3 regions of the Halomonas sp. DN3 genome follow, and region 2 is predicted to be linked to each of the others. Evidence: riboswitches for the same ligand, from Rfam matches in the RefSeq annotation. Region 2 holds a riboswitch; each other region holds the start of a gene.
What was found. Region 2 has a riboswitch for thiamine pyrophosphate ahead of thiC (phosphomethylpyrimidine synthase ThiC). Riboswitches for the same ligand answer to the same signal wherever they lie in the genome.

Region 1 (3,094 bases), 220 kb from region 2:
CGCGTCCTTGAAAGAGGAGTTGATGGCAAGGCTAGGCTGCCTAGCTTAGCGAAAACTTAACGTTCGCAGATGACTAACCTGTAGCGCGCACAGGTGGCCTGAGTGGACGCAAGAGATGGTGCTAGGCTGATCCTGCAGGGTCCGGTAAAGGAGGTATCCATGTGCGGCCGTTTCGCCTGTTACACACCTTTTGCTCAGCTTGCGGCGCTGATGCGCTTGCCGGTGGCGCCGCGCCTGCCCGAGCAGGAGCCGCCACCTCGCTACAATGTCGCGCCGGGCACCTGGATCACGTCACTCGCCATGGACGGGGAGGTTGTACCTTCCTTTACCTCGATGTGGTGGGGCTATCGACCCCACTGGGCCCAGGCCGGGGCGCCGGAGCCGATCAACGCCACCGTGGAGAAGGTCGCCACCTCGCGCTATTTTCGTGGGGCCTTTGCTCGCCATCGCTGCCTGGTGCCGGCGGACGGCTGGTACGAGTGGCTGCCGGGCGAGACCGGCAAGCAGCCTTATTTCTTGTGTCGTGAAGATCGCGCGCCGCTGTGGCTGGCGGCGATCTTCAGTGAAAGGGACGACGGCAGGCCGGGCCTTGCCATCCTCACCGAACCCGCCCGGGGCTGCGCGAGTCAGGTGCACGCCCGGATGCCGCTGGCGCTGGACGACGCCAGCCTTGAACCCTGGCTCGATCCTGAGCTGAGTGATCGCGACGTCATGCGCCAGACGGTGCGGCATCTACCCGCTGGCGCCTTCGAGGCATGGCCGGTCTCGACCAGGGTCAATCGGGCGGGAGAGGAAGGAAGTGACTTGATGGAAGCCGTCCAGGCACCGGGCTGACCGTCGGGTCTGAAGCGCCCGTCTGCATGCCCTGGCTGCGGTGATGTTCCAGGTGCTGCGCGGCTTGTCCGCCCCGCGCCGATGGGCTAAGGTCGAAGGCGCATGGCACGGGGTGTCCCGCACGATAGCGGGGCTGAGAAACACCCGTCGAACCTGATCCAGTTCATACCGGCGAAGGGATGTCAGCGCAGTCGTCAGTCCAGGGGTCGGCGTGCGTTCCTCGCCTCGACCAAGGACCCGCCAGATGACCCTTTCCGACGCCTTACCTTCAGCTTCCGTAAGTCCGCCTGCGCTTCCTATTTCCCGCCAGCTGGTCGTCGTCACCGGCGCTGGACGTGGCCTCGGTGTCAGCCTGGCGCGCAGTTTCCTCGAGCAGGGCGCGCGGGTGGTGGTCAACTATCGACGCAGCGAAGAGGGCGCCAACGCGCTGGTAGCCGACTATCCCGAGCAAGCCCTGGCGGTGGCCGCCGACGTCTGTGATCGCAGCGCCGTCGATGCCATGTTCGCGCGTGCCCGCGAGCACTTCGGCGCACCGGTCACCACCTTGATCAACAATGCGCTGCCGGACTTCGCTTTCAACGGCGACGCCCGTCCCGGTCCCGACGAGCTGACCTGGGAGCATCTCGATCATCAGCTTCAGGGCGTCGCCCGGGGAGCACTGAACACGGTGCAGGCGTCGCTTGCCGGCATGCGTGAGGCCGGCTTTGGTCGCATCGTCAATATCGGTACCAACCTGTTCCAGAACCCGGTGGTGCCCTACCACGACTACACCGCCGCCAAGGCGGCGCTGCTGTCGCTGACGCGCACCCTGGGCCACGATCTGGGCCCGGACAATATCACCGTGAACATGATCTCCGGCGGCCTGTTGCGCACCACCGATGCCTCCCGCGCCACGCCGGAGGCGGTGTTCGACCTGATCGCCGCCAGCACACCGTTGCGACGGGTGACCACGCCGCAAGAGTTTGCCGACGCCGCGCTGCTGTTCGCCTCGCCCTGGTCGCGAGCGGTCACCGGCCAGAACCTGGTGGTCGACGGCGGACTGGTGAAGGACTGATGGCCAGCATGCACCTTAATCTGTTCATCATGGGCTGCGGCCACCACAAGGCGGCCTGGCGTCATCCCCGTTCCAGCGTCGAGCGCCTGGCCGATATCCGCTACTACGAGGAGCTGGCGCGGCTCGCCGAGCGGGGCCGCTTCGATGCGGTGTTCTTCGCCGATGGTCACGCCGCGGGCAACGTCGCCGACGGTCCGCTGTGGACCCTGGAACCGCTGACCATGCTGGCGGCCATGGCGCGGGCCACCGAACACATCGGGCTTATCTCGACCGTCTCCAGCACCTTCTATACGCCGTTTCACGCTGCGCGCATGCTGGCCTCGCTGGACCATATCTCCGGCGGACGCCTGGGCTGGAACCTGGTGACCTCGATGTTCGACAGCGAGGCGCGCAACCATGGGCTCGAGGCCATGCCGAGCCACGCCGAGCGCTATGCCCGGGCGGAGGAATTCGCCAATACCATGCTGGCGCTGTGGGACTCCTGGAGTGACGACGCCCTGGTGAGGGATCGCCAGGGCGATTACGTCGACGCCAGCCGGGTCAGACCCGTTCACCATCACGGCGAGCACTTTCTGGTGGATGGCCCGCTGACGGTGCCGCGTCCGCCCCAGGGCCACCCGGTGCTGTTTCAGGCCGGCGCCTCGGATCAGGGCCGTGACCTGGCCGCGCGCTACGCCGAGGCCATCTACGCGGTGGCCTACGATCTGCCCTCCGCCCAGGCCTACTACAGCGATCTTCAGGCTCGGGTGAAGGCCGCGGGCAGACCGAAGGTCGCGATCATGCCGGGGCTCGTCACCTACGTCGGCTCCACCGAAGAGGAGGCCAGACGCAAGCAGAGGGAGCTCGACGAACTGTTGCCGGTGGACAGCTCCCGGCGCCAGTTGAGTCAGTTCATCGGTCAGGACGTGGGCGACTGGGAATTGGATGCCCCGGTGCCCGAGTTGCCGCCACTGGAGGCCTTCAGCGGGCCCAAGGGGCGCTACGCCACGATTCTGCGGATCATCGAGAGCGAACGACCGACGCTGCGCCAGTTGCTGGGACGGCTCGCCGCCGGTGGCGGCCACTGCACCATGGTCGGCACCCCGGAGCGTATCGCCGACGAGATGCAGCGCTGGGTCGAGCAGGGCGGGGCGGACGGCTTCAACCTGATGCCGCCATCGCTGCCGGACAGCATCGAGGACGTGGTCGAACAGGTCGTGCCCGAAC
Region 2 (3,336 bases):
GTTGAACTGGTCCTCCCAGCGAAACTCGAAGCGTGCCTTGGACAGGGCGTTGTCGCGGCGCTGGGCGCCGGGATGCCCCTTGGCCAGGTCGGCGGCATGGGCGGCGATCTTGTAGGTGATGATGCCGGTCTTGACATCGTCCTTGTCGGGCAGGCCCAGGTGCTCCTTGGGGGTGACGTAGCACAGCATGGCGCAGCCGTACCAGCCGATCATCGCCGCTCCGATGCCGGAGGTGATGTGGTCGTAGCCCGGGGCGATATCGGTCACCAGCGGCCCAAGGGTATAGAAGGGCGCCTCGTCGCAGTACTCGAGCTGCTTGTCCATGTTCTCCTTGACCAGGTGCATGGGCACGTGGCCAGGGCCTTCGATCATCACCTGGACGTCGTGCTTCCAGGCGATATGGGTCAGCTCGCCCAGGGTCTTGAGCTCCGCCATCTGGGCCTCGTCGTTGGCGTCGGCCACCGAGCCCGGGCGCAGGCCATCGCCCAGCGAGAAGGCCACGTCGTACTGCTTGCAGATCTCGCAGATGTCCTCGAAGTGGGTGTAGAGGAAGCTTTCCTGGTGATGGTAAAGGCACCACTTGGCCATGATCGAGCCGCCGCGAGAGACGATGCCGGTGACCCGGTTGGCGGTCAGAGGCACGTAACGCAGCAGCACGCCTGCGTGGATGGAGAAGTAGTCCACGCCCTGCTCGGCCTGTTCGATCAGGGTGTCGCGGAACACCTCCCAGGTGAGGTCCTCGGCCACGCCCTTGACCTTCTCCAGCGCCTGATAGAGCGGCACCGTGCCGATCGGTACCGGCGAGTTGCGGATGATCCACTCGCGGGTCTCGTGGATATTCGCTCCGGTGGATAGATCCATGATGGTATCGGCGCCCCAGCGGATGCCCCAGGTCATCTTTTCGACCTCTTGCTCGATGGAGGAGGTCACCGCCGAGTTGCCCAGGTTGCCATTGATCTTCACCAGGAAGTTGCGCCCGATGATCATCGGCTCGGCTTCCGGGTGATTGATGTTGGCGGGGATGATGGCGCGCCCGGCGGCAACTTCCTGGCGCACGAACTCGGGGGTGATCTCCTCTGGCAGACGGGCGCCGAAGCCCTGCCCGGGATGCTGGTGGCCGAGGATGCGCTCGACCTCGTCGCTGCCTCGATAGCCATCGGCCAGGGCCTGGCGACGCTGGTTCTCGCGGATGGCGATGAACTCCATCTCCGGGGTGATGATGCCGCGCCGAGCATAGTGCAGCTGGGTCACATTGCCGGCGCGGCCATCGGCGCCACGACGTGCGCGGCGCGGCGTTCGGGTCAATTCGAAACGCAGGGAGGCGAGTGTCGGGTCGTTGGCGCGCCGGCGACCGTAGTCCGAGGTCGGTCCATCGAGCCATTCGGTGTCGTCGCGCTCCTCGATCCAGGGCCGGCGCAACTCGGCAAGCCCGCGACGCAGGTCGACCTCGACCTGGGGATCGGTGTAGGGGCCGGAGGTGTCGTAGACCAGCAGCGGCGGGTTGGCTTCGTCGGCCCCGGAGGTGCGGGTCGCTGACAGCGAAATCTCGCGAAACGGTACCCGCAGGTCGTCGCGGGAGCCCTGTACATGGACCTTGCGAGAGCCCGGCAGCGGCGCAACCGCGGCCTTGTCGACCTGGGCGGTCTCGGCCAGGAAGTGCGCGCTATGGCGGGGCTTGTTTGCGGAAACGGGTTGATCGAGTGGCATTGGCTTGTCCTTCTCACGGCACTGGGTGCTGTCGTTGTTGTGGGCATGGCGCGAGGAAGGAAGGGGCGTCGTGGCCAGGGCCGTGAGCGCTTGATCCCTACGCTGGTCCTCACCGCGATGCCGTGGCATCGGGGTTACCCCCAGATCAGGTTCAACGGGTCCCATGCGTTGCATGATCTCAGCCGCCTCTTGCGGCCCCCCGTCAAGCGTGCTGCTGATTGTGTCAGTCGCTCAGGTCGAGTCCCATCTGCCAGAAGTCGATCTCGAGTCGTGTTGCGTCGGCGAAGATCCGTGACAGTCGCGTAAAGCGCTCGCCGGATACCTGGGCAAGCTGATCGTCGAGCCAGGCCTGCTCCTGGCGCGCAGCGGCCTGGAAGTCGTCGCTTTCGTACATGGCGATCCAGGCGTCGAAGGGGTTGTCGGCACCGCGCAGGGTGTCCGAGCGGGCGTTGAGGCTTCGTGCGATATCGGCGTAGCCGACCATGCAGGGGGCCAGCGCCACGTGCAGGTCCAGGAGGTCGCCGCGGCTGCCGGCGTCCAGCACGTAGCGGGTGTAGGCCAGGGTGGCGCGGGCTTCGGGCAGCTCACTGAGTTCGGCCTCGCTGATGCCCCAGTCGCGGCAGAAGGCGAGATGCAGGCCAAGTTCCACGTCGAGGATGGTCTTCATGCCGTCGAAGGCGCCGCGCAGCTCGTCGAGGCTGTGGCTCTTGTAGGCCGCCAGGGCGTAGGCCCGGGAGAACTGCAGCAGAAACAGATAGTCCTGCTTGAGGTAGTGACGGAAGCTGGCGTCGGCCAGTTCACCACGGCCAAGGGCGAGCACGAAGTCGTGTTCGATATAGGCGTGCCAGTCATCGCGGCAGGCGTCGACAAGATCGGTAAAGCGGTAGCCCATGTTGCCTCCGGTTGGTGCGGATCCGGAGGGCGGCGGCAAGGGACACGGCGACGAGAAAGGAGGGAGGTGCGCGCGCAGGGGCTGGCACCACCGCCTGATTCCCTACGCCGGTTCAAGGTGTGAAGCCACACCGCACCCGGATCAGGTTCCACGGGATCGGCGCTGGCGGCCGGCGATACATCACGCTGGCCCTGCGCCATCTCAGCCGGATTCACCGGCACCCCGTCAAGCGAGTCTGGATCGAGTCTAGCACGGCTTGCCGGGGTGTCCACCACGGTGAAGCCGGGCGGGATCCGGCTCAGTCGATGGACTTCTCGCCGGAGACATCCGGCGCCGAGTCCGTGCCGTGCTCGCGAAACGACTGCACCGGCATCTCGCGGGGGATTTCCCGTGGCGGCTCGGCCGGGGTCGCCGGGGGCGGTGGTGCCTCGGCGACGCGAAGCTCGCCCACCACCGCCGGGGGGCGGGTCTCGCTCGGGACCAGCAACAGGCCGGCGCGCCTCAGGGCCCGGCCGATGGTCAGGCTGGAGCTCCAGCGGACCAGCGGGGCGGCCATCACCAGGCCGAGCCACACCGGCGTCAGCCAGATGAAGAAGCTCGGGGTGAAGGCCCAGGTCACCAGCGCCCACAAGGCGCCGATCAGTGACCACAGCCAGGTGTGGCGAAAGGCTTCCTTCCAGGGCAGGGCGCGGCCCTCGCGGGACTGTGGATCCCAGGCCACGGTGCGGCCGCTCAGT
Region 3 (3,336 bases), 220 kb from region 2:
GACCTCCTGCCCCGCCAGCGCCAGATCGAAACGTGGCCGGATCTTGGCGTAGGAGTCTGCATCAAGCACCGAAGACACCGGCTGCCCCATCAGCGCCTCGGCAGGCTGGCCGATGAAGTCGAGGTAGGCACGATTGTTGAAACGGAAGCAGAAGTCGCGGTCGACGTAGGCCACCATCACCGGCAGGTGGTCGGCCATCCGCGCGATGACACCGCGGCTTGCCTTCTGCCGAGCCGACAGTCGCAGCACCAGCCCACCATCGGCCAGGCGACAGCAGCTACCATCGCCCAGTTCCAGCGGCATCGAAGGCTTGGCAGCGTGAGCGACACCCCGGGAGACCCAGGCTTCGGCGACCCTGGCGACCTCGCCAGGCAGCTCTGCCAGCCCCCGCCCGATCCAGACCTCTCCAGGCTCGCCCAGCACGCGCACGGCATCACCGACCACGTCGTGCACCTGCAACTCCGGCGTCAGGCGTACCAGCACCGTTCCGGACGACACCAATGCCTCTTCCACCCAGGCAAAACGCTCCATGAGGACAACTCCTTGCGTAAGCCCTGCCCTGGACCGGCAGCAGGTCAATACCCTGGCGGCTCGCGTGCCGTCTTCTCTAGCCTATGAAAAGATGCTTATAGATGCCGGATTATTTCGCTTGCCCGCTTCCACGTTATGCTGGCGTCGCCGACACCGCCGCGGGAGCTGCCCATGAACCACCAGGACCTTGTCGCCATCGAACACGCCCTGACGCTGGCCAATCGCGGGGATACCAGCTGGCTTTGCACGCGTCTGGACACCCCTGCTCCCGCCTTCCCCCACCTGAGCGTCACCAGCGATGCCGATGGCCCCGGGTACGCCGGACAGCCCATCTTGCTGTCCCAGGCGCGGGACGGCGGCGCCTGCCTGGTCAATATCGACAACAACGCTAACGATGGCACCCCCTGCCTGGTCGAGCGCCTGTCACCGAGCAGCGAGACCCTGGTGCACCTGGAGGTCATCCATGCAACGCTCGCCGGCCAGCCATCGCTGATTCGCCGCGTCAGCCTGGGCAGCACGTCCATGAACCTGCAGCGACCCACGCCAACCAGTCCGCTGGTCCAGATCGGCGACGACGTCGTCGAGGTGCTGATCCAGCCGGCCTTGCGTCTGGTGCTGACCGGCCACGCCCCGGTCAATGCCGACTTGGCGCGCCAGGGACAACGGCTCGGCTTCGAGGTCATCCTGTGCGCCCCAGACCACCCCGACACGCATCACTCGACAGCGCCCCTGCCGGCAGGCGTCGAGTTCCAGCGCGCTCCCGCGGCCCCCTTCCTGCGCGGCGGCGGCGGGCACCGACGCACCCTGGTGATGGACGCCACCGACGCCTCGACCATTGTGCGAGCGAGCCGCGAGGCCTGCTGTCATGGCTATCTGGCGATGGCTGACATCGATCCAAGCCGAGCGGCAAACTGGCTTTACGATGGCTGGCACAGCCTGCGCACCTCGCCCACCGTCTGACGCCCCGTCGCTGCGGCCAAAGCGCCAATTGACAGCCATCGGAGGCGGTCCTACGCTGTGCGCATTCCTGGGGGAGCCTGACGGCTGAGATTCCGCATCACGCGGTAACCCTTTGAACCTGATCCGGGTCATGCCGGCGAAGGGAAGGATGGTTGCGTTATCTCCTCTTTCTTCCTGTCCGCCGCTCGTCCCCCCTGTCCACCGGTCCCTGCGGACAACGACAAGAAAGAGGTCTTCTTTCGATGATGCTCGATCCCACCTGGACGGCGCTGTGGCTTCTGCTGTGCGCCGCCATCTTTGCCATCCCCGGCCTGATCTATGCCCGACGTCGTCAGGGCGGCCTGGATGACTACATCTCGGCTCGCAACAGCCAGAACACCCGCGCCACGGTGTTGACCCTGGTGGCCACCACCCTGGGCACCTGGATCCTGTTCGGCCCCGCCCAGGCGGCCACCTGGGGCGGCATCGGCGCGGTACTGGGCTATGCGCTGGGTTCCATGGTCCCGCGCCTGGTGATGATCCCGCTGGGACGACGCATGCGTGAGCTGATCCCCGAAGGCCACGGCCTCACCGAGTTCGTGATCCATCGCTACGGGCGCACCATGTACGCCTTCACCCTGACGATCATGCTGTTCTATCTGTTCATCTCGCTGGCGGCAGGCCTCACCGCGATCGCCCATATGGTCACCCTGCTGGCGCCGATCCCACTGTGGCTGACCGCCTGCGTGGTGATGATCGCGACCCTGCTCTACACCTTCTACGGCGGCCTGCGCACCACCATCTTCACCGACAAGGTACAGATGCTGGTGATCCTGCCGTTGCTGGCGCTGCTGCTGGTGTTCGGCTGGCAGGCCGCCGGCGGCGTCGCGCCGACGCTCGAGGGCCTGCAGGAACGTGCGCCCCAGTTGCTGGATGTCACCGATGCCGGTGGCCTGCGTGCCGGTCTGACGTTCTTTATCGCGGTGATGCTGACCGGCCTGTTCTACCAGGGCACCTGGCAGCGCATCTACGCCGCCCGGGACAGCAAGGTGCTGCGGCGGGGCTTCTGGATCGCAGGGCTGTTCAACTTTCCGGTGATCGTGCTGATGGGCCTGTTCGGCCTGGCCTTCGTCGGCCTCGGGCTCGAGGGAGACGGTTCGGTGGCGCTGTTCAGCGTGCTGCTGTCCGAGGTGCCGCTGTGGTTCGCCCTGGCCTTGATTCCGCTGGGTCTGGCCCTGGTGATGAGCAGCGCCGACACTACCGTCAACGCCACCTCCAGCATCATCGCCGTCGACATGCACCGGCTGCTGCCCCAGGCCAGCGAAGCCACCCTGATGCGCCTGGCACGCTGGCTGATCGTCGCCGCAGCGGTGCCGGTGACCTGGGTGGCGGCCCAGGGCTACAGCGTGCTCTATCTGTTCCTGCTGGCGGACCTGCTGTGCTCGGCGGCGGCCTTCCCAGTGTTTTTCGGTCTGTTCAATCGCCGCTACGACGGGCGCAACGCGGTCCTCAGCACCGCTGCGGGCCTGGTCGCCGGGCTGGCGATGTTCCCGTCCCCCAGCGGCGGTACCGCCACCCTGCTGGAATCCTTCCTGCTGGCGGCCTTCGTGCCGGTGCTGGTCTCGCTGGTGCTGATGAAGCTGCTGCCATCCCGCCAGGACTATGACTTCACCCGCATGGGCAGTCTGGTGCGGCGTTTCCAGAGCTGACACCGCCACGCTGACAGCCTGGCAAGGCGTGATAAAAAACAGCGGGACGTGCTGACGCGTCCCGCTGTTGTCGTTTCAAGGCCTGGCGATCAGGGGCCCTGGCAGTTCCGGCTCATCAGCGACCAGGCCGCGCCAGCCCCAGGTGGTCGCGCAGGGT

Region 1: another riboswitch for thiamine pyrophosphate. It lies ahead of NKF27_RS06920 (3-oxoacyl-ACP reductase); the one in region 2 lies ahead of thiC (phosphomethylpyrimidine synthase ThiC).
Region 3: another riboswitch for thiamine pyrophosphate. It lies ahead of NKF27_RS06930 (sodium:solute symporter family protein); the one in region 2 lies ahead of thiC (phosphomethylpyrimidine synthase ThiC).

The regions. Positions count from the first base shown of each region.
Region 1 covers NZ_CP099965.1:1,556,325-1,559,418, forward strand. Annotated here, with positions in the region: gene NKF27_RS06915 (SOS response-associated peptidase) at 160-834, shown strand; TPP riboswitch at 933-1,031, shown strand; gene NKF27_RS06920 (3-oxoacyl-ACP reductase) at 1,079-1,888, shown strand; gene NKF27_RS06925 (LLM class flavin-dependent oxidoreductase) at 1,897-3,094, shown strand, end outside.
Region 2 covers NZ_CP099965.1:1,339,567-1,342,902, forward strand. Annotated here, with positions in the region: gene thiC (phosphomethylpyrimidine synthase ThiC) at 1-1,707, opposite strand, end outside; TPP riboswitch at 1,785-1,919, opposite strand; gene tenA (thiaminase II) at 1,931-2,599, opposite strand; TPP riboswitch at 2,681-2,834, opposite strand; gene mdoH (glucans biosynthesis glucosyltransferase MdoH) at 2,898-3,336, opposite strand, start outside.
Region 3 covers NZ_CP099965.1:1,559,460-1,562,795, reverse strand. Annotated here, with positions in the region: gene NKF27_RS06940 (diguanylate cyclase) at 1-531, opposite strand, end outside; gene NKF27_RS06935 (hypothetical protein) at 703-1,491, shown strand; TPP riboswitch at 1,551-1,653, shown strand; gene NKF27_RS06930 (sodium:solute symporter family protein) at 1,734-3,179, shown strand; gene NKF27_RS06925 (LLM class flavin-dependent oxidoreductase) at 3,295-3,336, opposite strand, start outside.